One region of the Kitasatospora sp. NPDC059747 genome, then DNA from elsewhere that is predicted to be linked to it. Evidence: riboswitches for the same ligand, from Rfam matches in the RefSeq annotation. Region 1 holds a riboswitch; each other region holds the start of a gene.
The links. A riboswitch is a leader RNA that binds a small molecule or an ion and turns the genes downstream of it on or off. The one in region 1 is predicted to bind cobalamin.

Region 1 (7,484 bases):
CGATCCGGCGCGCGTGCCGGACGTAACCCTCGATCAGCTCCATCGTGTACTCGGCGACCTGGGGGGTGCCCTCGTCGGGCTTGGGCTCGCGGGCGCGGGCCACCCAGTCGGCGAGGACCTGCTGCGGGTCGACCCCGCGGTGGTCGGCCTCGAAGAGGATCTGGAAGGCCCGGGTGCGGGCCTTGCTGCGTGCGGCCGACACGGACTTACTTCACCCGGCCGAGGTAGCTGCCGTCGCGGGTGTCGACCTTGACCTTCTCGCCGGTGACGACGAAGAGCGGGACCTGGATCTCGGCACCGGTCTCCAGGGTGGCCGGCTTGGTGCCACCGGTGGAGCGGTCGCCCTGGACGCCCGGCTCGGTGTGCGCGATGAGCAGCTCGACGGAGGTCGGGAGCTCGATGTAGAGCACCGCGCCCTCGTTGGTCGCGACGAGGGCCTCGAAGCCCTCCAGCAGGTAGTTGGCGGCGTCACCGACGACGGCCGGCTCGATGGTGAGCTGGTCGTAGGTGTCCATGTCCATGAACACGAAGTTCTCGCCGTCCTTGTACGAGAACTGCATGCCGCGCTTGTCGACGTTGGCGGTCTCGACCTTGGTGCCGGCGTTGAAGGTCTTGTCGACGACCTTGCCCGTCAGGACCTCCTTGAGCTTCGTACGCACGAAGGCCGGGCCCTTGCCGGGCTTGACGTGCTGGAACTCGACGACGGACCAGAGCTTGCCGCCCTCCAGCTTGAGGACCATGCCGTTCTTGAGATCGTTCGTGGAAGCCACGGGCGCACTTACTCCTGGATATAGCTGTCAAGGAACCAAGGGTCGCGTCCTGCCACCGGCGGCCCGGGGCCGCCGTCACAGGGCGAGGAGCTCCTTGGTGGTGATGGTGAGCAGCTCGGGCCCGCCCTCTTCGAGGGGGCGCACGACGAGCGTGTCCTCGATCCGGACCCCGCCCTTGCCCGGGATGTGTACCCCCGGACCGACGGTGACCGGTACGCGGCTGTCCAGTTTACCCATGTCCGCCGGACCGAGGCGCGGCGCCTCCCGCATCTCCAGCCCGATGCCGTGGCCCACCGGGTGCGGGGAGGCCTCGGAGTGGCCGGCCGCGTCCAGGATCTGCCGCGCCGCCCGGTCGGGTACGCACTGCTCCACGCCGGGTCCGAGCGCCTCCCGCCCGGCCCGCTGCGCCCGGAACACCAGCCGGTGGAGCTCCACCTGCCAGGGCGCGGGGGCGGCGCCGATCACGAAGGTCCGGGCGGTCGACACGCCGTACCCGCGGTACTGGGCACCGAGCACCACGGTCAGGAAGTCGCCCTCCTCGACCCGGCGGTCGGTCGGCTGGTGGGCGGGCTGGCCGGAGTGGCTGCCGGTGCCGACCGAGACCGGGAAGGCCGCCCGGTCGGCACCGTGGTCGATCATCCGGCGCTCCAGCTCCATCGCCAGGTGCCGCTCGGTGCGGCCGACCAGGATCGACTCCAGCAGCTCGCCGAGCGCCTGGTCGGCGATCTCGGCGGCGATCCGCAGGTCGGCGATCTCGTGCTCGTCCTTGATCACCCGCAGCCGTTCGACGACCTGCCCCAGCTCGGCCAGCCGGACCCCCTCGGCCAGGCTCGCCACCGCGCGGTGGCGCAGGACGGTGAGGTCGTGCTCCTCCACCGCCATGGCGTGCACCCGCAGCCGGGAGGCCTCGGCCGCGGCCGCCAGCGCGGTGTCCGCCCCGGCCGGCACCGGGACCTGGGTGACGTCGGCGGCGATCAGGTGCTCCCCGGTGTCGTCCGGCGGCAGGTCGTCCGGCAGCGTCAGCAGCACCCGTTCCCTGGTGAGCAGCAAGGTCGCGCCGCAGGGGGCGCAGCCGGTCAGGTACCGCACGTTGGCCGGCCGGGTGATCAGCGCCGCATCGGCCCCGGCCGCACTGCAGTGCTCCCGCAGCCGCTCCCGCCGACCCGCGTACGCATCAGACATGCGTCGAGCCTACGAAGCCCGCCCCCGATCCGCCCGCCGAGAACCCCCGACGGGGGCGCGACCTTTACCTACCCGCGCCCCCGGCGGCGCCGTCACCCCCCTTCCGGATCGATGAGCCCCCTCCGGTAGGCGGGCACGAGGTGCTGCGGGACGAGCAGTTCCCGCCCGTTCACCGTGATCGGGACGAGTTTCGGCGCGCTCGCCTTCCACTGGGCCCGGCGGTGCCGCGTGTTGCTGCGGGACGTCTTGCGCTTGGGTACGGCCATCGGGGTCTCCTATCGGGTGGTGTACGGGAGCAGGGCCATCTCGCGGGCGTTCTTGATCGCCCGGGCCATCGCCCGCTGCTGCCGGACGGTCAGCCGGCTGACCCGGCGGCTGCGGATCTTGCCGCGATCGGAGACGAACTTCCGCAGGAGATCGGTGTCCTTGTAGTCGATGTACTCGATACCGGCTGTGACCAGCGGGTTGGGCTTGGGCCTCGGCGGGTTGAGTCGTTTACGCACAGTGATGATCCTCAGGCGACTGGGTCGAGCAGGTCGTGGAAGGCGTCGGGCAGCGCCTTCCAGCCGGATTCGCCGGCGGCGAGTTCGGCGTCGGTGAGCAGGCAGGAGTCGAGGAGGTGGGTGATCCCGTCCGTGTCCAGGCCCTCGGCCGTGAAGCTGAGCTGCTGCACGCGGTCGCCGTGGGCCGGGTGCCAGTCGAGGGCGGCGGCGGCCTGGCGCGCGGGCGGGTAGAGGTCCCAGGCCGCGTCGGGCAGCGCGGAGAGCCACGGCCCGCACTCCTCCACCGCGAGGTTCGCCCCGGCCGCGTCCCATGCGAGCTCCCTCCTTGCCCGCCAGCGGGCAGGAGGGGCCCATGGTCGGGCCGGTTGGCCAGCCAGAAGCGGCCGCGGCTGCGCTGGGCCGCCGGGACGAGCAGTTCGAGCGCCTCGTGCAGTCGCTGCGGGTGCAGCGGCCTGCGGCGCTCCCACACCATCGTGGTGACCCCGCCCTCGTCGTGCTCCTGCGGCAGCAGCGCCAGCGCCGGGTTGACCCGGTCGCGGGCGGCCGCGACGTCGAAGCCGCCGAGCGCGGCCCGGGTGAGCGCACCGGTGGCGAGCCGCACGACGCGGGCGGTGGGGTGGAGCTGGCGGAGCATCGCGAGCCCCGGCGTGTGCGCGGTCGCGCGCGGGACGGCGAGGGTGGTCGCGTACTCGATCTGGTGGGCGAGGGCCTCCGCGCGGGTGCGGGGGTCCTCCGGTGCGGTGTGCTCGCCGTGCTCCACGAGGTCGTCGGGGACGGAGAGTTCGCTCGTGAGCCGGTCGGGGTCGACGGCGGCGACGACGCCCGCGAGCTCGACGGCCTCCGCCAGGGGCCGGCCGTCGACCTCGCCGCCGGCGATGACCTCGACGGCCGGGTGCGGATCGCTGCCGCCCCACAGTTCGACCACCGCGAGCCCGTGCCGTCCTTCGTCCGCGATGCGCAGCAGCCGGGGCAGCAGGTCCTCCCGCAGGGCGCAGCACGGGCAGTCGTTGAGCAGCGGTACGTCGGCCGGGTCGAACTCGCCGCCCGCGTCGCGCAGTCGGCGGTGGACGACGCCGCGGGAGGCGTCCCGCAGGTCGTGGTGGAGGACCACCGCGTCGACCGCGCCGCGCGCCAACTCCTCGACGGCACTGCGGCGGTGGTCGGCGTGCAGCCCGGCGACGACCACGACGGGCAGCCTGGTCCCGTCCGCGCCGCTCACCAGCTGGCCTTGCGGACGCCGGGCAGGTGGCCCGCGTGGGCGAGAGTGCGCAGATTGATCCGGGAGAGGCCGAAGGCGCCGACGTAACCGCGCGGGCGGCCGTCGACGGCGTCGCGGTTGCGGATCCGGGTGGCGCTGGCGTCGCGCGGCTGGCGGGCGAGTTCGGCCTGGGCGGCGGCGCGCTCGGCGGGGGCGGTGCCGGGGTGGGCGATGGTCCTCTTGAGCTCGGCGCGGCGCCCCGCGTAGCGGGCGACGGTCTCGCGCCGCCGTTCGTTCTTGGCGATCTTGCTCTGCTTCGCCATCAGACCTTCTCCCCCCGGGCCCGGATCCGGGCGACGGCGGCCTCGACCCCGATCGCGTCGATCGTGCGGATCCCCTTGGCGCTGAGCGTGAGCCGGACGTACCGACCCTCGCCCGGCAGCCAGTAGCGCTTGCGCTGGATGTTGGGGTCGAAGCGCCGCGGGGTGCGGCGGTGCGAGTGCGAGATCGCGTTGCCGAAGCCCGGCCGGCGGCCGGTGAGCTGGCAGTGGGCGGACATGGGGGCTCCCAAAACGGTCCGGGAATGGGCGGGACGGAGGTCACGTTACACCAGATGAAAATGACATCCATTTCGGTGTACGGTTCCAACCCGGCCCCGAACCGCCGCACCACCCGACCCCTCCGGAGGACCTCATGGCCCGCAGCGAACTGCGCCCCGTCATCAAGCTCCGCTCCACCGCCGGCACCGGCTACACGTACGTGACCCGCAAGAACCGCCGGAACGACCCGGACCGGATGGTGCTGCGCAAGTACGACCCGGTCGCGCGCGAGCACGTCGACTTCCGCGAAGAGCGCTGACCGAAGAGCGCCGGAACGAAGAACGTCGAACGAAGAGCGCTGATCCCCCGCCGAGGAGGCACCCCCATGAAGCCCGGAATCCACCCCGCCTACCGGCCCGTCGTCTTCCGCGACAAGGTCGGCGGCCTCTCCTTCCTCACCCGCTCGACGGTCACCAGCGACCGCACGGTCGAGTGGGAGGACGGCAACACCTATCCCGTCATCGACGTCGAGATCTCCTCGGCGAGCCACCCCTTCTACACCGGCCAGTCCCGCGTGCTCGACACCGCGGGCCGCGTCGAGCGCTTCCGCCAGCGCTACGGCGACCGGCACAGCTGACCCGGCGCAGCCGGCCCGGAACGCGCGCGACGGCGCCTCCCCACCATGGGGAGGCGCCGTCGCGGCAGGCGTGCGGCAGCCGCACTCAGGAGCGTTCGGCGCCCCAGCGCTTCTCGACCCCGGCCAGCTTCCAGTACGCGATCGCCGCGGCCCAGACGACGACGAACAGCCCGGCGATCGCGTAGCCGACGTTGTCGAGCGAGATGTCCGCGATCCAGCCGGTGACCGGATCGGTCAGGTCCAGCTTCTCGTGCAGCACGCCGACCAGCTCGATCGTGCCGATGATGAACGCCACCGCGATCGACAGACCGGTGATCGTCAGGTTGTAGTACACCTTGCGCACCGGGTTGGAGAACGCCCACTGGTACGCGAAGTTCATGAACGTCCCGTCCAGCGTGTCGAACAGGCTCATCCCCGCCGCGAACAGCAGCGGCAGGCAGACGATCGCGTACCAGGGCAGCCCGGCGGCCGCGCCCGAGCCGGCCATCACCATCAGGGTCACCTCGGTCGCGGTGTCGAAGCCGAGGCCGAGCACCATGCCCACCGGGAACATCTGGCCGGGCCGGGTGATCGAGCGGGTCGCCCGGTTCAGCACCCGGGCCATGAAGCCGCGCGAGTTCAGGTGCTGCTCCAGCTCGGCCTCGTCGTACTGCCCCGCGCGCATCGCCCGGAACACCTTCAGGATGCCGAGCAGCGCCGCCAGGTTGAGCGCGCCGATCAGGTAGAGGAACGCGCCTGAGGCCGTCGTGCCGACCATGCCGAGCCACTGGTGGGTGGTCGACTCGTCGTCCATCAGCGTGTTCGCCAGCTGCGCGCCGCCCGCGACCAGGGCGGCCATGACGACCACCATCGACGAGTGCCCGAGGGCGAACCAGAAGCCCACCGAGACCGGCCGCTTGCCGTCGGCCATCAGCTTGCGGGTGGTGTTGTCGATCACCGCGATGTGGTCGGCGTCGAACGCGTGCCGCATGCCGAGCGTGTACGCCGTGATGCCGAGGCCCACCCCGAAGACCTGGGTGCCGACGGCGTAGTTGTGCGGCGCCACCAGGAAGACGAGGGTCCCGAACGCCACGACGTGCATGGCCAGGATCACCCCCATCAGCCCGGCGGTGCGGACGGTGTCCTCTCTCCTCCACCGGAAGGTGGGCAGCACGGCGGGCGCGGCCTCGGGGGCGGCGGTTTCGGGCAGGGTCATCTTCGGATCACGCTCCAGCACCTCGTGGAAAGACGTTCGTGAGATGCCGTGGCCGGTCTCCTGGCTGACGGGGCTCCCGTACCCGCCTTCCCAGGCGCGCGAAGCGCCCAGTGGCGTCTGGGTACGGGCGGACTCCCCCGATCACAGTGGCGAGGGCCGCTCCGGACTGGGACCCCTGAGGGTCCGTCACCGGTCTTCCCGAGCACCACGGCGGGGAACACCGTAGGGGTCCCGGGCCGACCCTTGCAAGGCTGCGCACCTACGCAGGTGTCCAGGATCACAGGTCGTGAGCTGCCAGAATGTCCGCATGCATCTCGTACCGGCCGACCGCGCGGGCCACCGCACCATCGACGGACACCGGGTCTGCGAGGCCATCGCCGCGATCGGCGACGCCGCGCACGTCCGCTCGTGGTCCGAGCGGTTCTCCCTGCTCGCCGACCCCGGGCGGCTCGCGATCCTGCTCGCCCTGCACCGCGCCGGACCGCTCGCCGTCACCGACCTCGCCGTCGCCACCGGCATGCGCGACCCGGCCGTCTCACAGGCCCTGCGGCTGCTGCGGACGGCCGGCGTGGTCACCGGGGACAAGGACGGACGCGTCGTGCGCTACCGGCTCGTCGACGAGAGCATGCGCCCCCTCCTCGACGAGTGCGCCGCGGCCGACCACGAGGAGCCCGCCGCCGCGGCGGGCTGACCTCCCGGGCCTGATTCACCGCGGGAAGCCGACCCGATGAGTACGATCATGGCGTGCCGACCCACCCCCACGCCTGGCCCGCCGACCGCTGGAACACCCGGCCGGTCAGGGCGCGCGTGCTGGCGGTCGCCCGCACCCTCACCTCCGCCACCCGCGTCCTCGACGTCCTCACGCTCCTGAACCGCGACGGCATCGAGCGCTACGCCACCGTCAACCCCGGCTCCGCCTTCGCCGACGGCCTCGACGACTACCTGCGCGGCCTGCCCGGCATCACCCTGCTGGACTGGGAGGAGGCCGTCCGGCACCGCTTCGACCTGGCCGTCGCCTGCGCCGTCCACTCCTCGATGCACCGCCTCGACGCCCGGCTCGTCGTCCTCCCGCACGGCGCCGGCTACAACCGCCTGGTGACCGAGTCCACCGGCGACACCGTCAGCGCAGCCGGCCTCTCCCGCAACGAACTCACCCACCACGGCCGGGTCTTCGTCGACGTCCTCGGCCTCTCCCACCCGGAACAGCTCGACCGGCTGCGGGTCTCCTGCCCCGAGGCACTGGACGTCGCCCAGGTCGTCGGCGACCCGTGCTTCGACCGCATGCTCCGCAGCCTGCGCCTGCGCGACTCCTACCGGGCCGCCCTCGGCGCCGTCGACGGCCGGCGGCTCGTCGTCGTCAACTCCACCTGGAGCGAGCACTCGTTATTCGGCCGCCGCCCCGACCTGCCCCGACGCCTCGTCCGCCGGCTCCCCGCCGACGAGTACACGGTCGCCGTCGT
Region 2 (6,910 bases), on a different contig from region 1:
CCCACCCCGCCTCCTGGAGGACCGGATGAGCCAGCCCACCCGTACCGAGGTCCTCGGCGAGCACGAGGACCGCTTCGACGAGATCCTCACGCCCGAGGCACTCGCCTTCCTCGCGCGCCTGCACGACGAGTTCGCCGACCGGCGCACCGGCCTGCTCGCCGAGCGCCGCCGCCGCGCCGCCGCGCTCGCGGCCGGCGGCACGCTCGACTTCCTCCCGCAGACGCGCGCCGTCCGCGAGGACACCACCTGGCGCGTGGCCGGCGCCGGACCCGGCCTCGCCGACCGCCGGGTGGAGATCACCGGCCCGCCCGAGCGCCGGATGACGGTCAACGCGCTCAATTCCGGTGCGAAGGTGTGGCTCGCCGACTTCGAGGACGCCACCGCGCCCACCTGGCACAACCTCGTCTCCGGCCAGCTCAACCTGATCGACGCGATCGAGCGCCGGATCGACGACACGACGCCCGGGGGCAAGCGCTACCGGATCGGCGACGACCCGGCCACCATCGTCGTCCGCCCCCGCGGCTGGCACCTCGACGAGGCCCACCTGCTGATCGACGGCCGCCCGGCCATCGGCGCGCTGGTCGACTTCGGCCTCTACCTCTTCCACTGCGGCCGCCGCCAGATCGAGCGCGGCAGCGGCCCGTACTTCTACCTGCCCAAGCTTGAGAACCACCTCGAAGCCCGCCTCTGGAACGACGTCTTCACCTTCGCCCAGCGCGAGTTGGGCATCCCGTACGGCACCGTCCGCGCGACCGTCCTGATCGAGACCATCACCGCCGCCTTCGAGATGGACGAGATCCTCCACGAACTGCGCGACCACGCGGCCGGGTTGAACGCGGGCCGCTGGGACTACCTGTTCAGCCTCATCAAGAACTTCGCCCACCACGGCCCGCGGTACGTCCTGCCCGACCGCGCGACCCTCACCATGACGCAGCCCTTCATGCGCGCCTACACCGACCTCCTCGTGCGCACCTGCCACCGCCGCGGCGCCCACGCCATCGGCGGCATGGCCGCCGCCGTCCCGCAGCGCGACCCGGCCGCCAACGAGGCCGCCCTCACCAAGGTCCGCGCGGACAAGGAACGCGAGGCCGGCGACGGCTTCGACGGCTCCTGGGTCGCCCACCCCGGTCTCGTCGCCACCTGCCACACCGCCTTCGACGCCGTCCTCGGCGACCGCCCCCACCAGCTCGACCGCACCCGCGAGGACGTCGACGTCACCGCCGCCGACCTGCTCGCCGTCCACCGCCTCTCCCCCGGCCTGCCGACCGACCACGGGCTGCGGTCCAACGTCGCCGTCGCCCTGCGCTACCTCACGGCGTGGCTCGGCGGCGCCGGGGCCGTCGCCGTGTTCGGCCTGATGGAGGACGTCGCCACCGCCGAGATCGCCCGCTGCCAGATCTGGCAGTGGCAGCACCACTGCACCCGGCTGACCGGCGGCTCCCTCGCCACCCCGGACCTGGTGCGCCGCCTGATCGACCGCGAGCGGGCCGCGCTCCTCGGCGAGGGCGTCGAACCCGAACTGCTCGACCACGCGGTGCGGATCCTCGAAGAGACCGCCCTCGGCGACGAACTCCCCGCCTTCCTCACCACCGAGGCGTACGCCCGCCACCTCGTCCGCGTCCGCGCCGCGGCCTGACCCGCCCACCCGTACGGAGGCAGCCTTGAACGAGATCCGCCATCACGAGACCAGCCGTGACGAAGCCGGCCGTCACGAGACCGGCCGTCACGAGACCGGCCGTCACGAGACCGGTCGTGACCAGACCAACCGTGACGCGATCCGCCGCGTCGCCGTCGTCGGCGCCGGCCAGATGGGCTCCGGCATCGCCGAGGTCTTCGCCCGCGCCGGCCTGGACACCATCGTCTGCGAGAGGGACCCGTCCGCACTCCGGGCCGCCCGCGGCCGCATCGACCGCTCCCTGCACCGCGCCGTCGACCGCGGCCGGATCAGCCCGACCGACCGCGAGGACACCTGGGCCCACCTGCTGTTCGCCGACGACCTCGAAGCGCTCGCCGACCGCCAGCTCGTCGTCGAGGCCGTCATCGAGGACGAACACCTCAAGACGGACGTGCTCACCGCGCTCGACAAGGTCCTCGCCGACGACGACGCGGTCCTCGCCACCAACACCTCGTCCATCCCGGTCACCCGCCTCGGCAACACCACCGGCCGTGCCTCGCACGTCCTCGGGCTGCACTTCTTCAACCCGGCCCCGGTGATGCCCCTCGTCGAGCTCGTCTCCTCCCTGCACACCTCCCCACCCGTCCTGGCCCGCGCCGAGGCCTTCGCGCGCGACGTCCTCGGCAAACACGTCGTCCACTCCCGCGACCGTGCCGGCTTCGTCGTCAACGCCCTGCTCGTGCCCTACCTGCTGTCCGCGATCCGGATGGCCGAAGCCGGCCACGCCACCCCCGAGGACATCGACGCCGGCATGGTCCACGGCTGCGCCCACCCGATGGGTCCGCTCCGACTCGCCGACCTCATCGGCCTCGACACCGTCGAGGCGATCGCTCGGTCGATGTACGACGAGTACAAGGAGCCGCTCTTCGCACCCCCGCCCCTGCTCTCCCGCATGGTCGAGGCGGGCCTGCTCGGCCGCAAGACCGGGCAGGGGTTCCACCCGCACCGTGGGGTGTGACCGAGCGGGCCCCGCCGGTGTCCAGGCCTCTGTCGCGGCGGGCCGGACACGGGCGGGGCCTTGTGCTGTCCCCGGGGAAGGGGGTCGGATCAGCCCGCCAGTTCCTCGCGCAGGTGGCGGGCGGCGGCGACGAGGCTGTCGAGGGAGGCGCGGGTCTCCGCCCAGCCGCGGGTCTTCAGGCCGCAGTCGGGGTTGACCCACAGACGCTCGGCCGGGATCGCCGCGAGGCCCGCGCGCAGCAGCGCCACGGCCTCCTCGGTGCTCGGCACGCGCGGGGAGTGGATGTCCCACACCCCCGGACCGACCTCGCGCGGGTAGCCCGCCCCGGCCAGTTCCCCGGCCACCTCCATGTGCGAGCGCGTCGCCTCCAGGGAGATGACGTCCGCGTCGAGCTCGTCGATCGCCGTCATGATCGCGCCGAACTCGGCGTAGCACATGTGGGTGTGGATCTGGGTGTCGGCGCGGACGCCGGAGGTGGCGACACGGAAGGACTCCGTCGCCCAGTCCAGGTAGGCCGGGCGGCCGGCGGCCCGCAGCGGGAGGGTCTCGCGCAGGGCCGGCTCGTCGACCTGGACGACGGCCGCGCCGGCGGCCTCCAGGTCGGTGACCTCGTCGCGCAGGGCGAGGGCGACCTGGCGGGCGGTCTCGGCGAGCGGCTGGTCGTCGCGCACGAAGGACCAGGCGAGCATGGTGACCGGGCCGGTCAGCATGCCCTTGACCGGGCGGTCCGTCAGGCCTTGCGCGTAGCGGAACCAGTCGACGGTCATCGGGTGCGGGCGGGAGATGTCCCCGGCCAGGACCGGCGGGCGGACGTAGCGGGTGCCGTAGGACTGCACCCAGCCGTGGCGGGTGGCGAGGTAGCCGGTGAGCCGCTCGGCGAAGTACTGGACCATGTCGTTGCGCTCGGGCTCGCCGTGGACGAGGACGTCGAGGCCCGCCTTCTCCTGGTAAGCGATGACCTCGCGGACCTCCGCCTCCATGCGCTCCCGGTAGGCGGCGTCGTCGATCCGTCCCGCGCTCAGGTCGGCGCGCGCGAGGCGCAGTTCGGTGGTCTGCGGGAAGGAGCCGATGGTGGTGGTCGGCAGCAGGGGCAGGCCGAGGCGGGCGCGCTGGGCCTCGGCGCGCTGCGGGTAGGCCTGGGCGCGGCGGGTGTCGTCGAGGGTGACGGCGGCGGAGCGGGCGCGGACGGCCGGGTCCCGGGTGATCGGCGAGCCGGCCCGGGAGGCGAGGTCGGCGCGGTTGGCGGCGAGGTCGGCGGTGATCGCCCCGGTGCCCTCGCGCAGACCCCGGGCCAGCAGCGCCGCCTCCGCGGCCTTCTGCTTGGCGAAGGCGAGCCAGCGCAGGATCTGCGGGTCGACGTCGCGTTCGAGCGTGGCGTCGATCGGCACGTGCAGGAGGGAGCAGGACGGCGCGACGTCGATCCGGTCGGCGAGCCCGAGCAGGGTGGCCAGGGTGGCGAGCGACTGCTCCAGGTCGTTGATCCAGATGTTGCGCCCGTCGACCACGCCGGCCACCAGCCGCTTGCCCGGCAGCCCGCCGGCGGCGGCGAGGTCGTCCAGGTTGGCGGCGGCAGGTCCCGTGAAGTCCAGCGCCAGGCCCTCGACCGGGGCCTTGGCGAGGACCGGGAGCGCCTCGCCCAGACGGTCGAAGTAGCTTGCGACCAGCAGCTTCGGACGGTCGGTCAGTGCGCCCAGCTCGCGGTAGGCGCGGGCGGCGGCGTTGAGCTCGGCGGGGGTGCGGTCCTGGACGAGCGCGGGCTCGTCCAGTTGCACCCACTCGGCGCCGGCGGCCTTCAGAGCGGCGAGCAGCTCCGCGTAGACGGGCAGCAGCCGGTCGAGCAGGGTGATCGGCCGGAAGTCGTCGTCGACGCCGGGGGCGGGCTTGGCCAGCAGCAGGTAGGTGACCGGCCCGACCAGCACCGGGCGGGCGGCGTGACCGAGCGCGAGGGCCTCCCGCAGTTCGCCGACCGCCTTGGCCGGATCGGCGGCGAAGGCCGTGCCCGGTCCCAACTCGGGTACCAGGTAGTGGTAGTTGGTGTCGAACCACTTGGTCATCTCCAGCGGCGCGACGTCCTGGGTGCCGCGCGCCATGGCGAAGTACCCGTCCAGCGGGTCGGCATCGACGGCGTCCCGGTGGCGGGACGGGATGGCGCCGACCGCGACGGTGGTGTCCAGCACGTGGTCGTAGAGCGAGAAGTCCCCGGTCGGGATCTCCTCGATGCCGGAGTCGGCGAGCTGCTGCCAGTTTCCCCGGCGCAGGTCGGCGGCGGTGGCGAGCAGCGTCTCGGCGGTGACGGCGCCCTTCCAGTACCCCTCGATCGCCTTCTTGAGCTCCCGGCCCCGGCCCTGGCGGGGGTAGCCGTACGCGGTGGCGAGGGTCGCCGCGGCTGCGGACTTCGTGGTCAAGGGACTCTCCTTCGCGAGTCTGTCTCTCAAGTACCCGGCGACGGGACGAGGACGCGAAGGGATGACGCACCGGGCGAACCGCTGCACGGGCAGCTCCGCCTGGTGTGGTCGCCGACCCGCCCTCGAGGTCACCGGATGGCCGCGCGCGAACGGTCGCACGCGGGCAGCGGGCAGGTCTTCGGACTCGCGGGCACGGCCGGCCCTTGAAGGGCGGTCACCTACTGGCCGTCGCTTCCCAGACCCGGCCCGGGCCCAGTGCGTATGACGGCGGTCGTTCCCACTCACCGCTGCGGGGCAGTCCCGGACTGGCCAGTTGAATGGCGTCACCGGGTTCCCTCTTGCGACGCCCCGCCTGGCGGACGGGGCGAACCAGCTGCACGGCCAGCCTACGGCCTATCCGCGGTCGCTTCGTCGGGGATTCGGCCATTCGTCCGGATGCTGAGACGACGTCAGGAGACGACGTCGGGATTCGGCGCCACCGCGGACGTGCCGGTGGGGCCGCAGTCGGCTGCGGCCCCACCGGTCGTACCTGTCGTACCTGTCGTACCTGTCGGGCCTGGTCGGTCAGGAGGCGTTGAGGGCCGTGTCGTCGATCACGAAGCTGGTCTGGAGCGAGGCGTCCTCGGTGCCGGTGAACTTGATGGTGACGCTCTGCCCGGCGAAGGAGGAGAGGTCGTAGGTGTGCAGGGTGTAGCCGTTGGCCGCGTTGACGTTGGAGAAGGTGGCCAGGGTGGTGGAGTTGGCCTGGACGGTGAGCTTGTCGTAGGCCGTGGTGCCGGTCTCGGCGGTGTCGATGTGCAGCCAGAAGCCGAGCGACGCCTTGCAGCCGGCCGGGATCGTGACGGTCTGGCTCAGGGTGTCGGTGTGGCTGCTGCCGTAGCCGTCGAGCCACGCCTTCCAGGAGCCGGAGCGGGCGGCCTCGCTCGCGGAGTTGTCGATCACGCCGGCGGTCGCGGTCCAGGGCGAGGCGCTACCCGTCTCGAAGCCCGGGTTGCCGAGCAACTGGCCCGCACCGGTGCAGCCGCCGCCCGGGGCGGACACGGCCCAGGTGAAGCTCGTCGAACCGGAGGCGTTGGTGGCGTCCTTCGCCGTCACCGTCACGTTGTACGTGCCCGCCGTCGACGCCGTGCCGCTGATCAGGCCGCTGGAGGCGTCGATGGACAGCCCGGTCGGCAGGCCGCTCGCGCTGTACGTCAGGCTCTGGCCGGAGGCGGAGTCCGTCGCGCGGATCTGCAGGGAGGCTGCACTGCCCGTGGTGGTGCTCTGGTTGCCCGGGTTGGTGACCGTCACGGTGTTGCCCGTGCTGGTGCCGGCCCGGAAGGCGGTCGGGCCGTTCGGCGTGCCGAGGCCGGTCGGGCCGTCGTAGCCGGGGCCCGCGGTGCACAGGTAGGACGGGGAGCAGGTGCCGTTGGCGCCGCTGGTCACGTCGTTGAGCGCACTCGTGTGCTGGTACGGGTACTGGGACGGGTAGTCGCTCGCGCCCGGGGTGCCGGCGTCGGCGTAGACGGCGGCGATGATCGGCGACGAGGCGCTGGTGCCGCCGTAGACGGCCCAGCCGCTGCCGCCGTAGGTCTGGTAGACGGCGACGCCGGTGGCCGGGTCGGCGACCGCGGACACGTCGGCGACGGTCCGGTTGGAGCAGCCGCTGTCGCTCTGCCAGCTCGGCTTGGGGTCGTAGGCCGAGCAGCCGGAGCCGGCGCCGTTGCCGCCCGAGCTGGAGCCCCAGACGGTCTCGTGCCAGCCGCGCGCGCTGGAGTCGCGGGTCAGCGAGGTGCCACCGACGGCGGTGACGTACTGGGAGGCCGCCGGGTACTCGGTGCCGTAGCCGGAGTCGCCCGAGGACACGGTGATGGCGACGCCGGGGTGGTTGAA
Region 3 (7,484 bases), on a different contig from region 1:
CGGGCCAGCTCCAGCAGCAGCGCCTTGCCGTGGCCGCCGCCGCGGGACTCCGGGCGGACGTACAGGTCCTCCAGGTAGATCCCGTGGGTGCCGCGCCACGTGGAGAAGTTGAGGAACCAGACCGCGAAGCCCGCCGGTTCGCCGGTGGCGTCGTCCTCGGCGATCAGGCCGAACAGCGCCGGTGCGGGGCCGAACAGCGCGTCGTGCAGCTGTTCGTCGGTGGCCACCGCCTCGTGCGGGGCCTTCTCGTACTCCGCCAGTTCGCGGATCATGGCGCGGATGACGGGGACGTCGGTGGGGAGGGCGGTGCGGATCATGCGGCCGAGCCTACTGGCCGGGACCGGTCTCGTCCCAGGCCTGGACGGAGGTCTGGTCGACGATCCGTCCGTCCCGCAGGTCGGCCATGGAGGTCATCAGGACCCGCACGCCGTCGGGGTAGCGGCAGGACTCCATGAAGGCGACGTGGTCGCCCTGGACGACCACCTGTTCCAGCGTGTGGGTCATCTCGCGCCCGTAGACGTCGCTCAGCATGGCCCCGATCTCGTCCCGCCCGTGCATCACCAGGGGGTGGCTGGGCTGGGTCCGGTGGTCGACGACGCGCAGTTCCGCGTCCTCGGCGTACAGCGTGAGCAGGATCCCGGCGTCGCTGCGTTCGATGCCCTCGCGCAGGGCGCGGGGGTCGAAGGCCGTCGGCGCCGCCATGGCGGTCATGATGTCGCTCCTCCGGTCGGGGTCCGTCGGTTCGTACTCCGAGCGTACGCCCGGCCGGAGGGGCCGGGGCGGGGCCGGTCAGCCGCCCTGCCCGCCGCGCAGGTACGCGGCGAGCGCGGTGATCGCGGCCGGGTTGCGCGGGCTCTCGACGAGGTCGGCGTAGTCCAGGACGAAGATCCGGTCGTTCCTGATCGCGGAGACCCCGGCCAGCGGCGGGAAGGACTTCAGGAACGCCCGCTTGGCGTCCGCGCCGGTGTCGCCGTAGTTGTTGATGACGATCACCTCGGGGTCGCGCCGGACGACGCTCTCCCACCCGGTGGTGATCCAGGAGTCGGCGACGTCGCCCATCACGTTGCGCCCGCCGGCCTTCGTGATGATCTCGTCGGCCGCGGCGAACTTCCCGGCGGTGTACGGCTTGTCCTGCCCGCTGTCGTACAGGAAGACGGACGGCCGGCGCTCGGGCTGCGAGACGGCGGCGACCTGCGCCTTGAAGTCGGCGATCAGCTTGTCGGACCGGTCCTTGACGTCGAAGATCTCGCCGAGGTTGGCCAGGTCGGTGTAGAGCGCGTCCAGCGGGGACATCACACCACGCTCGGTGCCCTTGCCGCTGCGGCAGGACTCGGTGAGCACGTACGAGCCGACGCCGACGGCCTTGAGCGCCTCCGGGGTGAAGCCGCGGCCCTCGTCGTAGCCGTAGTGCCAGCCGGCCAGGACGAGGTCGGCCTTGGCATCGAGCACGATCTCCTTGGTGATCTGCGCCTTGGAGAGCCACGCGGTCCGCTGGTAGCCGTCCTTCCAGGCCACCTGGTCGATCCGGCCCTTGTCGTCGGGCATCACGTAGCCGGCCATCCGGTCGGCGAGGCCGAGGGAGAGCATCAGCTCGGTGATGCCGACGTCGTAGGTGACCGTGCGGGCGGGCTTCCGCGGGAAGGTGAGCTTCGTGCCGCAGTTGTCGACGGTCACCGGGTAGTGGGCGGACGCGTCGGTGGCCCCGCCGCCCGGGGCGATCTCGGCGCCGCAGGCGGTGAGTCCCAGGGCGAGCAGGACGGTGGCGGCAACGGCCTTGGTGCGCAAGGGGGTTCCTCGGGGTCGATGAAAGGGGTGACGGCCGGTCAGAGCCGGTCGAAGAGCAGGTGGACGGCCCCGGTCCCCGGGTGCCGCACGGGGGTGGCCCGGACGCCGAACACCTCGGCCAGCAAGCCGGGTTCGAGCACCTCTGCGGGCGGCCCGGAGGCGACGATCCGCCCGGCCCGCAGGACGTACAGCAGGTCGCAGTGCCCGGCCGCCAGGTTGAGGTCGTGCAGCGCGGTGAGCACCGTCGGCCCGGCCGCGCGGACGAGCGCCAGGACCTCCAGCCGGTGCCCGATGTCGAGGTGGTTGGTGGGCTCGTCCAGCACCAGCAGGCGCGGCTCCTGGACGAGCGCGCGGGCGATCAGCACGCGCTGCTTCTCGCCGCCCGACAGGCCCAGGAAGCCGCGCTCGGCGAGGTGCCCGGCGCCGACCCGGCGCAGCGCCTCCGCGCAGCGCCCGAGGTCGCCGTCCGACGGTCCGCCGAAGCCCCGCCGGTGCGGCAGCCGGCCCATGGCGACCACCTCGGCCACCGTGAAGTCGAACTCGGCGGAGTGCTCCTGCGGCAGCGCGGCCACCCGCCGGGCGGCCTCGCGCGGGGCGAGCGCGTGCAGGTCGTCGCCGCCCACCAGGACGGCCCCGGCGGCGGGCCGCAGGGCCCGGTAGACGCAGCGCAGCAGCGTCGACTTCCCGCTGCCGTTGGGCCCGACGAGCCCCACCACCTGCCCGGCGGAGGCCTTCAGGGCGATGTCGTGGACGAGCTGGGTGCCGGCCAGCTCCACCGAGACGGAGTCGAGGGCGAGGTCCATCAGCGGCCTCCGAGCGCGTGGCCGCGACGACGCATCAGCAGCAGGAAACAGGGCACCCCGAGCACCGCGGTGACCACCCCGACGGGCAGTTCGGCCGGGGCGAGCAGGGTGCGCGAGACGATGTCCACCCAGACCAGCAGCAGCGCCCCGGCGAGCGGCGCGACCAGCAGCACCCGGCGGTGCCCGGCGCCGACCAGCATCCGCGCGAGGTGCGGGACCATCAGCCCGACGAATCCGATCGCCCCGCTGACGGCGACGACCGTGCCGGTGACGGCGGCGGTCACCACGAACAGCTCGCGGCGCAGCCGGTCGGGGTCGACGCCGAGCGAGGCGGCGGTCTCGTCGCCCATGGCCAGCGCGTCCAGCCGCCCCGCGGCGCAAGCGAGGTGGGCGAGTCCGGCCAGCACGGTGGCGGCGGCGATCGGCACCGAGCCCCAGGTCGCGCCGCCGAGGCTGCCGAGCAGCCACATCATGGCGTCGCGGGCGGCCTCGCCGCGGGCGGCGGCGAAGACCATGAGCGCCGTCAGCGCGGAGAAGCCGTACGAGAGGGCGGTGCCGGTGAGCACGAGGCGCAGTGGGGTGAGTCCGAAGGCGGTGCGCGCGGCCAGGTACACCAGCACCATGGCGATCAGCGCGGAGCCGAACGCGGAGGCGGAGATCGCCCACACGCCGAGCGAGGCGAAGGCGCCGAGCAGCAGGACGGCGTTGGCGCCGACGGCGGCGCCGGAGGAGACGCCGAGGACGAACGGGTCGGCGAGGGCGTTGCGCACGAGGGCCTGCACGGCGACCCCGGTGGCGGCGAGCCCGGCGCCGACCACGGCGGCCAGGACGGTGCGCGGCAGCCGGATCTCCCAGACGATCGCGTACGCGGCGGCCTCCTCGGCCTCCAGCCGACCGCCCGTCAGTCCGGCGCCGAGCAGCCGCAGGACGCGCGTCCAGCCGAGTCCGGCGGAGCCGAGGGCCACGCCGCACACGAGGGAGAGCAGCAGGGCGGCGGCCAGGCCGGCGGCGAGGGGCACGGCGGGTATGCGGCGGGACTCCGGTGGCCTTCTCACGATCTGTTCGGGCGCCTTGCCTCGGGCCGTGGGTGTGCCGGGGCCGGCGCCGGCCGGGTGCGGGCCCGGGCGCCATCCCCTCGCAGTCCTCGGCGAGTTGTCGGGAGTTCAGCGGCCGGGGGCGATCGGGCTGGCACGGCCCCGGGGGCGTGCTCACCGTTGCGGGTCAGCGCCGGATTCACACCGGACTTCTCCCTCGGACGCCTTGGCAGCATAACAGCCAATACGGCAATGCAGTCCTTACAGGTATGTGTACGGAGATGAACGGACGTGAACGCACGGCCCGGACGCGCGAAAGCCCCCGCCCGGTGGTCCGGGCGGGGGCTCTCGACGTGGCGACGCGTCAGGCTCAGGCCTGCTTGGTCTCCCAGAAGATCTTGTCGACCTCGGCGATCAGGTCCAGCAGGGCCTGGCCGGTGGCCGGGTCCGTGGACGCCTTGGTGGCCGAGGCGGCCTTCAGGGTGTCGTTGATCAGCTGGTGCAGCTGCGGGTACTTCTCGAAGTGCGGGGCCTTGAAGTAGTCGCTCCACAGCACCGAGATGTGGTGCTTGACGGCCTCGGCGCGCTGCTCCTTGATGATGATGGCGCGGGCGCGGAAGTGCGGGTCCTCGTTGGCCTGGTACTTCTCCTGGGTGGCCTTGACCGACTCGGCCTCGATCCGGGCCTGCGCCGGGTCGTACACACCGCAGGGCAGGTCGCAGTGGGCGTGGGCGGTGGCGCGCGGTGCAAACAGACGAGAGAACATGGGAGTCCTTCCTTAGATCGTCTTCCCGCGCCCGAGACTACCCTTCCGGCCTCCCGGTTTCGCGATCGGGCGGTGGGCCTAGGGCAAAAGGCCGATCCGGAACCGGGGTAATCCGGACATCGGACAGGTGACGGTCCGTACGGCACACTGGGACGCGGCGGCCGGGAGGAGGAGTAGTGGCGCGGATGACGCAACCGGGGGACGGCGCACGGGCGGGCACGGTGCCGTTCGGGCTGGTCGACGTGGCGGGACCGTCGATGGTCCCGACCCTGCGCGAGGGCGACCAGCTGCTGGTCCGGTACGGCGCGCGGATCCGCCCGGGCGCGGTCGTGCTCTTCCGGCACCCGTTCCAGCAGGACCTGCTGGTGGTCAAGCGGGCGGCCGAGCGCCGGGCGAAGGGCTGGTGGCTGCTCTCCGACAACCGGCCGGTCGACAGCGACAGCCGCAGCTACGGCGCCGTTCCGGACGAGCTCGTGCTCGGCCGGGTGCTGCTGCGGCTGCGCCCGCGCCCGGCCTGGCTGGCGCCCGGTCGCCGGCTGGAGCGACTGCTGCTGACCCCCGGGCTGGTCCGGGTCCCGGGGCTGGCCCGCCGCCTCGGCGTCTGGGTGGACGCCGAGCTCTAGTGCCACGGCACTGGCGGATGCGCGTCTAGGCCTGCAACTGCTGCGGTCCGAGCGCCGCGTCCTGGGCCTCCTGGCGCTTGCGGGCCCGGTAGGCCGCGACGTTGGCGCGCGTGGCGCAGCGGTCCGAGCAGTAGCGCCGGGAGCGGTTGGTGGAGGTGTCGAGGTAGGCGTTGCGGCACGGCGCGGCCTGGCAGATCCCGAGCCGGTCGGCGCCGAGCTCGGTGAGGTGGACGGCCAGGCCCATGCACGCGACGGCGCTGAAGTGCGCGGTGGCGGTGGGCGAGTTGTCGGCGAGGTGCAGGTGCCAGCGCGGCCGGCCGGCGTCGTCGAGGTAGTCGTGGCCGGAGACCAGCGGGCTGACGGGGTACTCCATGAGCAGGCTGTTCAGCAGGTCGACGCCACGTACCTCGTCGCCCTCGGCGGCGGCCTCGAAGACCCCGCGCAGCCTGGTCCGCACCGCCCGCAGGCGGGGCAGGTCGGACTCGTCGGCCAGGGCGGCGGCGCGAGAGGACTCGGAGAACAGGGCGCGCACGGCGTCCACCGAGGTCAGCGTGTCGGTGCCGCGCTCGGGTTCCTCGGTGTTCACCAGCCGAACGGCGAGATCGGCGTAGGAGGCGAGCTCCACGGCGGTCCTTCCAGTGGTTCGGTAACGGGCTGATTGCGTCCAGCCTATTACCCGGATCGGGAAAACGGCGGCGCCCGGCAGGATCGGCCTGCCGGGCGCCAAGGGTTGCTCGCTCAGCGCACGCTCAGAGGACCTTCGAGAGGAAGGACCGGGTGCGCTCGTGCTGCGGGTTGGTGAGGACGTCGCGGGGGTTGCCGGACTCGACGACCACGCCGCCGTCCATGAACACCAGCGCGTCGCCGACCTCGCGCGCGAAGCCCATCTCGTGGGTGACGACGATCATCGTCATCCCCTCCTCGGCGAGGCCGCGCATGACGTCCAGCACCTCGCCGACGAGCTCCGGGTCGAGCGCCGAGGTGGGCTCGTCGAAGAGCATGAGCTTGGGCTTCATGGCCAGCGCGCGGGCGATCGCGACGCGCTGCTGCTGGCCGCCGGACAGCTGCGACGGGTAGCTCTTCGCCTTGTCGGACAGGCCGACCCGCTCCAGCAGGGCCATGCCGCGCTCGCGCGCCTCGGCCTTGGACTCGCCCTTGACCTGGACCGGCGCCTCCATGACGTTCTCGAGCGCGGTCATGTGCGGGAACAGGTTGAAGTGCTGGAACACCATGCCGATGTCCCGGCGCTTCTGCGCGACCTCGCTCTCCTTCAGCTCGTGGAGCCGGTCGCCCTTCATCCGGTAGCCGACCAGTTCGCCGTCGACCGAGAGGAAGCCGCCGTTGATCTTCTCCAGGTGGTTGATGCACCGCAGGAAGGTCGACTTGCCGGACCCGGAGGGGCCGACGAGGACGAACACCTCGCCCTTGCGGACCTCCAGGTCGATGCCCTTGAGCACCTCCACGAGGCCGTAGGACTTGCGCACGCCCTGCGCCTCGACCATCGGCACGGGCCGGGAGTCGGTGGGCTTGGTCAGATCGGTCATACGTGACCGCCTCCCTCGATGCCCGGGACCACGTCGTTCTCGGCCCGCGGAACGGGCTTGCCGGCGAACAGCCGCCGCAGCCGCTGCAGCGGGGTCGGCGGGAGCGCACGGTTGGCGCCGCGGGCGTAGTGCCGCTCGACGTAGTACTGGCCCACGGTGAGGATCGAGGTCATCAGCAGGTACCAGATGCTGACGACGAGCAGCAGCGGAATGGTCTGGAAGGTGCGCGAGTAGATGTTCTGGCCGGCCCGGAGCAGCTCCTCCAGCGAGATCGCCGAGACCAGCGAGGTGGTCTTCAGCATCGAGATGGTCTCGTTGCCGGTCGGCGGGATGATCACGCGCATCGCCTGCGGCAGGATGATCCGCCGCATGGTCTTGAACTGGCTCATGCCCAGCGCGTGCGCGGCCTCGGTCTGGCCGAGCGGCACGGACTGGATGCCGCCGCGGACGATCTCGGCCATGTACGCGGCCTCGTTGAGGCCGAGGCCCAGCAGCGCCGCGACGAACAGCGGGATCGCCTGGTTGGTCGGCTCGGACCAGAAGGCCGGGCCGAACGGGATGCCGATGGAGATGTTGGCCCAGAGCGAGCCCAGGAAGTTCCAGAACAGCAGCTGGACCAGCACCGGGGTGCCGCGGAAGACCCAGATGTAGAACCACGCCGTGCTGGAGAGCACCGGGTTCGGCGACAGGCGCATGATCGCCAGCGTGATGCCGCCGGCGATGCCGATCGCCATCGACAGGAAGGTCAGTTCGAGCGTGACGCCGAGGCCGTGCGTGATCGAGGAGTCGAAGAGGTACTTCCCGACGACGTCCCACTGGAACTGGCTGTTGGTGATGAGGGCGTGGATCAGCATCGCCGCGAGGACGGCGACGACGGCTGCTCCCACCCAGCGTCCGGGGTGGCGGACCGGGACGGCCTTGATGGTCTC

Region 2: it holds a riboswitch for cobalamin, as region 1 does, so the genes downstream of both, metE (5-methyltetrahydropteroyltriglutamate--homocysteine S-methyltransferase) here and ACFV4G_RS35400 (HoxN/HupN/NixA family nickel/cobalt transporter) in region 1, are expected to answer to the same signal.
Region 3: it holds a riboswitch for cobalamin, as region 1 does, so the genes downstream of both, ACFV4G_RS10360 (FecCD family ABC transporter permease) here and ACFV4G_RS35400 (HoxN/HupN/NixA family nickel/cobalt transporter) in region 1, are expected to answer to the same signal.

What each region holds. Positions count from the first base shown of each region.
Region 1 covers NZ_JBHWGV010000119.1:2,077-9,560, reverse strand. The annotation lists gene nusB (transcription antitermination factor NusB) at 1-202, opposite strand, end outside; gene efp (elongation factor P) at 207-770, opposite strand; gene ACFV4G_RS35440 (M24 family metallopeptidase) at 846-1,952, opposite strand; gene rpmF (50S ribosomal protein L32) at 2,045-2,218, opposite strand; gene rpsR (30S ribosomal protein S18) at 2,228-2,461, opposite strand; partial or broken gene ACFV4G_RS35425 (CobW family GTP-binding protein) at 2,467-3,674, opposite strand; gene rpsN (30S ribosomal protein S14) at 3,671-3,976, opposite strand; gene rpmB (50S ribosomal protein L28) at 3,976-4,212, opposite strand; gene rpmG (50S ribosomal protein L33) at 4,347-4,511, shown strand; gene ACFV4G_RS35405 (type B 50S ribosomal protein L31) at 4,578-4,829, shown strand; gene ACFV4G_RS35400 (HoxN/HupN/NixA family nickel/cobalt transporter) at 4,915-6,024, opposite strand; cobalamin riboswitch at 6,057-6,249, opposite strand; gene ACFV4G_RS35395 (ArsR/SmtB family transcription factor) at 6,332-6,715, shown strand; partial or broken gene ACFV4G_RS35390 (hypothetical protein) at 6,769-7,484, shown strand, end outside.
Region 2 covers NZ_JBHWGV010000149.1:12,248-19,157, reverse strand. The annotation lists gene aceB (malate synthase A) at 26-1,636, shown strand; gene ACFV4G_RS38530 (3-hydroxybutyryl-CoA dehydrogenase) at 1,776-2,633, shown strand; gene metE (5-methyltetrahydropteroyltriglutamate--homocysteine S-methyltransferase) at 2,723-5,038, opposite strand; cobalamin riboswitch at 5,190-5,427, opposite strand; partial or broken gene ACFV4G_RS38520 (putative Ig domain-containing protein) at 5,603-6,910, opposite strand, start outside.
Region 3 covers NZ_JBHWGV010000017.1:66,438-73,921, forward strand. The annotation lists gene ACFV4G_RS10340 (GNAT family N-acetyltransferase) at 1-317, opposite strand, end outside; gene ACFV4G_RS10345 (nuclear transport factor 2 family protein) at 328-711, opposite strand; gene ACFV4G_RS10350 (ABC transporter substrate-binding protein) at 790-1,785, opposite strand; gene ACFV4G_RS10355 (ABC transporter ATP-binding protein) at 1,824-2,588, opposite strand; gene ACFV4G_RS10360 (FecCD family ABC transporter permease) at 2,588-3,646, opposite strand; cobalamin riboswitch at 3,742-3,880, opposite strand; gene sodN (superoxide dismutase, Ni) at 3,993-4,388, opposite strand; gene sodX (nickel-type superoxide dismutase maturation protease) at 4,574-5,011, shown strand; gene ACFV4G_RS10375 (CGNR zinc finger domain-containing protein) at 5,037-5,636, opposite strand; gene ACFV4G_RS10380 (amino acid ABC transporter ATP-binding protein) at 5,761-6,513, opposite strand; gene ACFV4G_RS10385 (amino acid ABC transporter permease) at 6,552-7,442, opposite strand.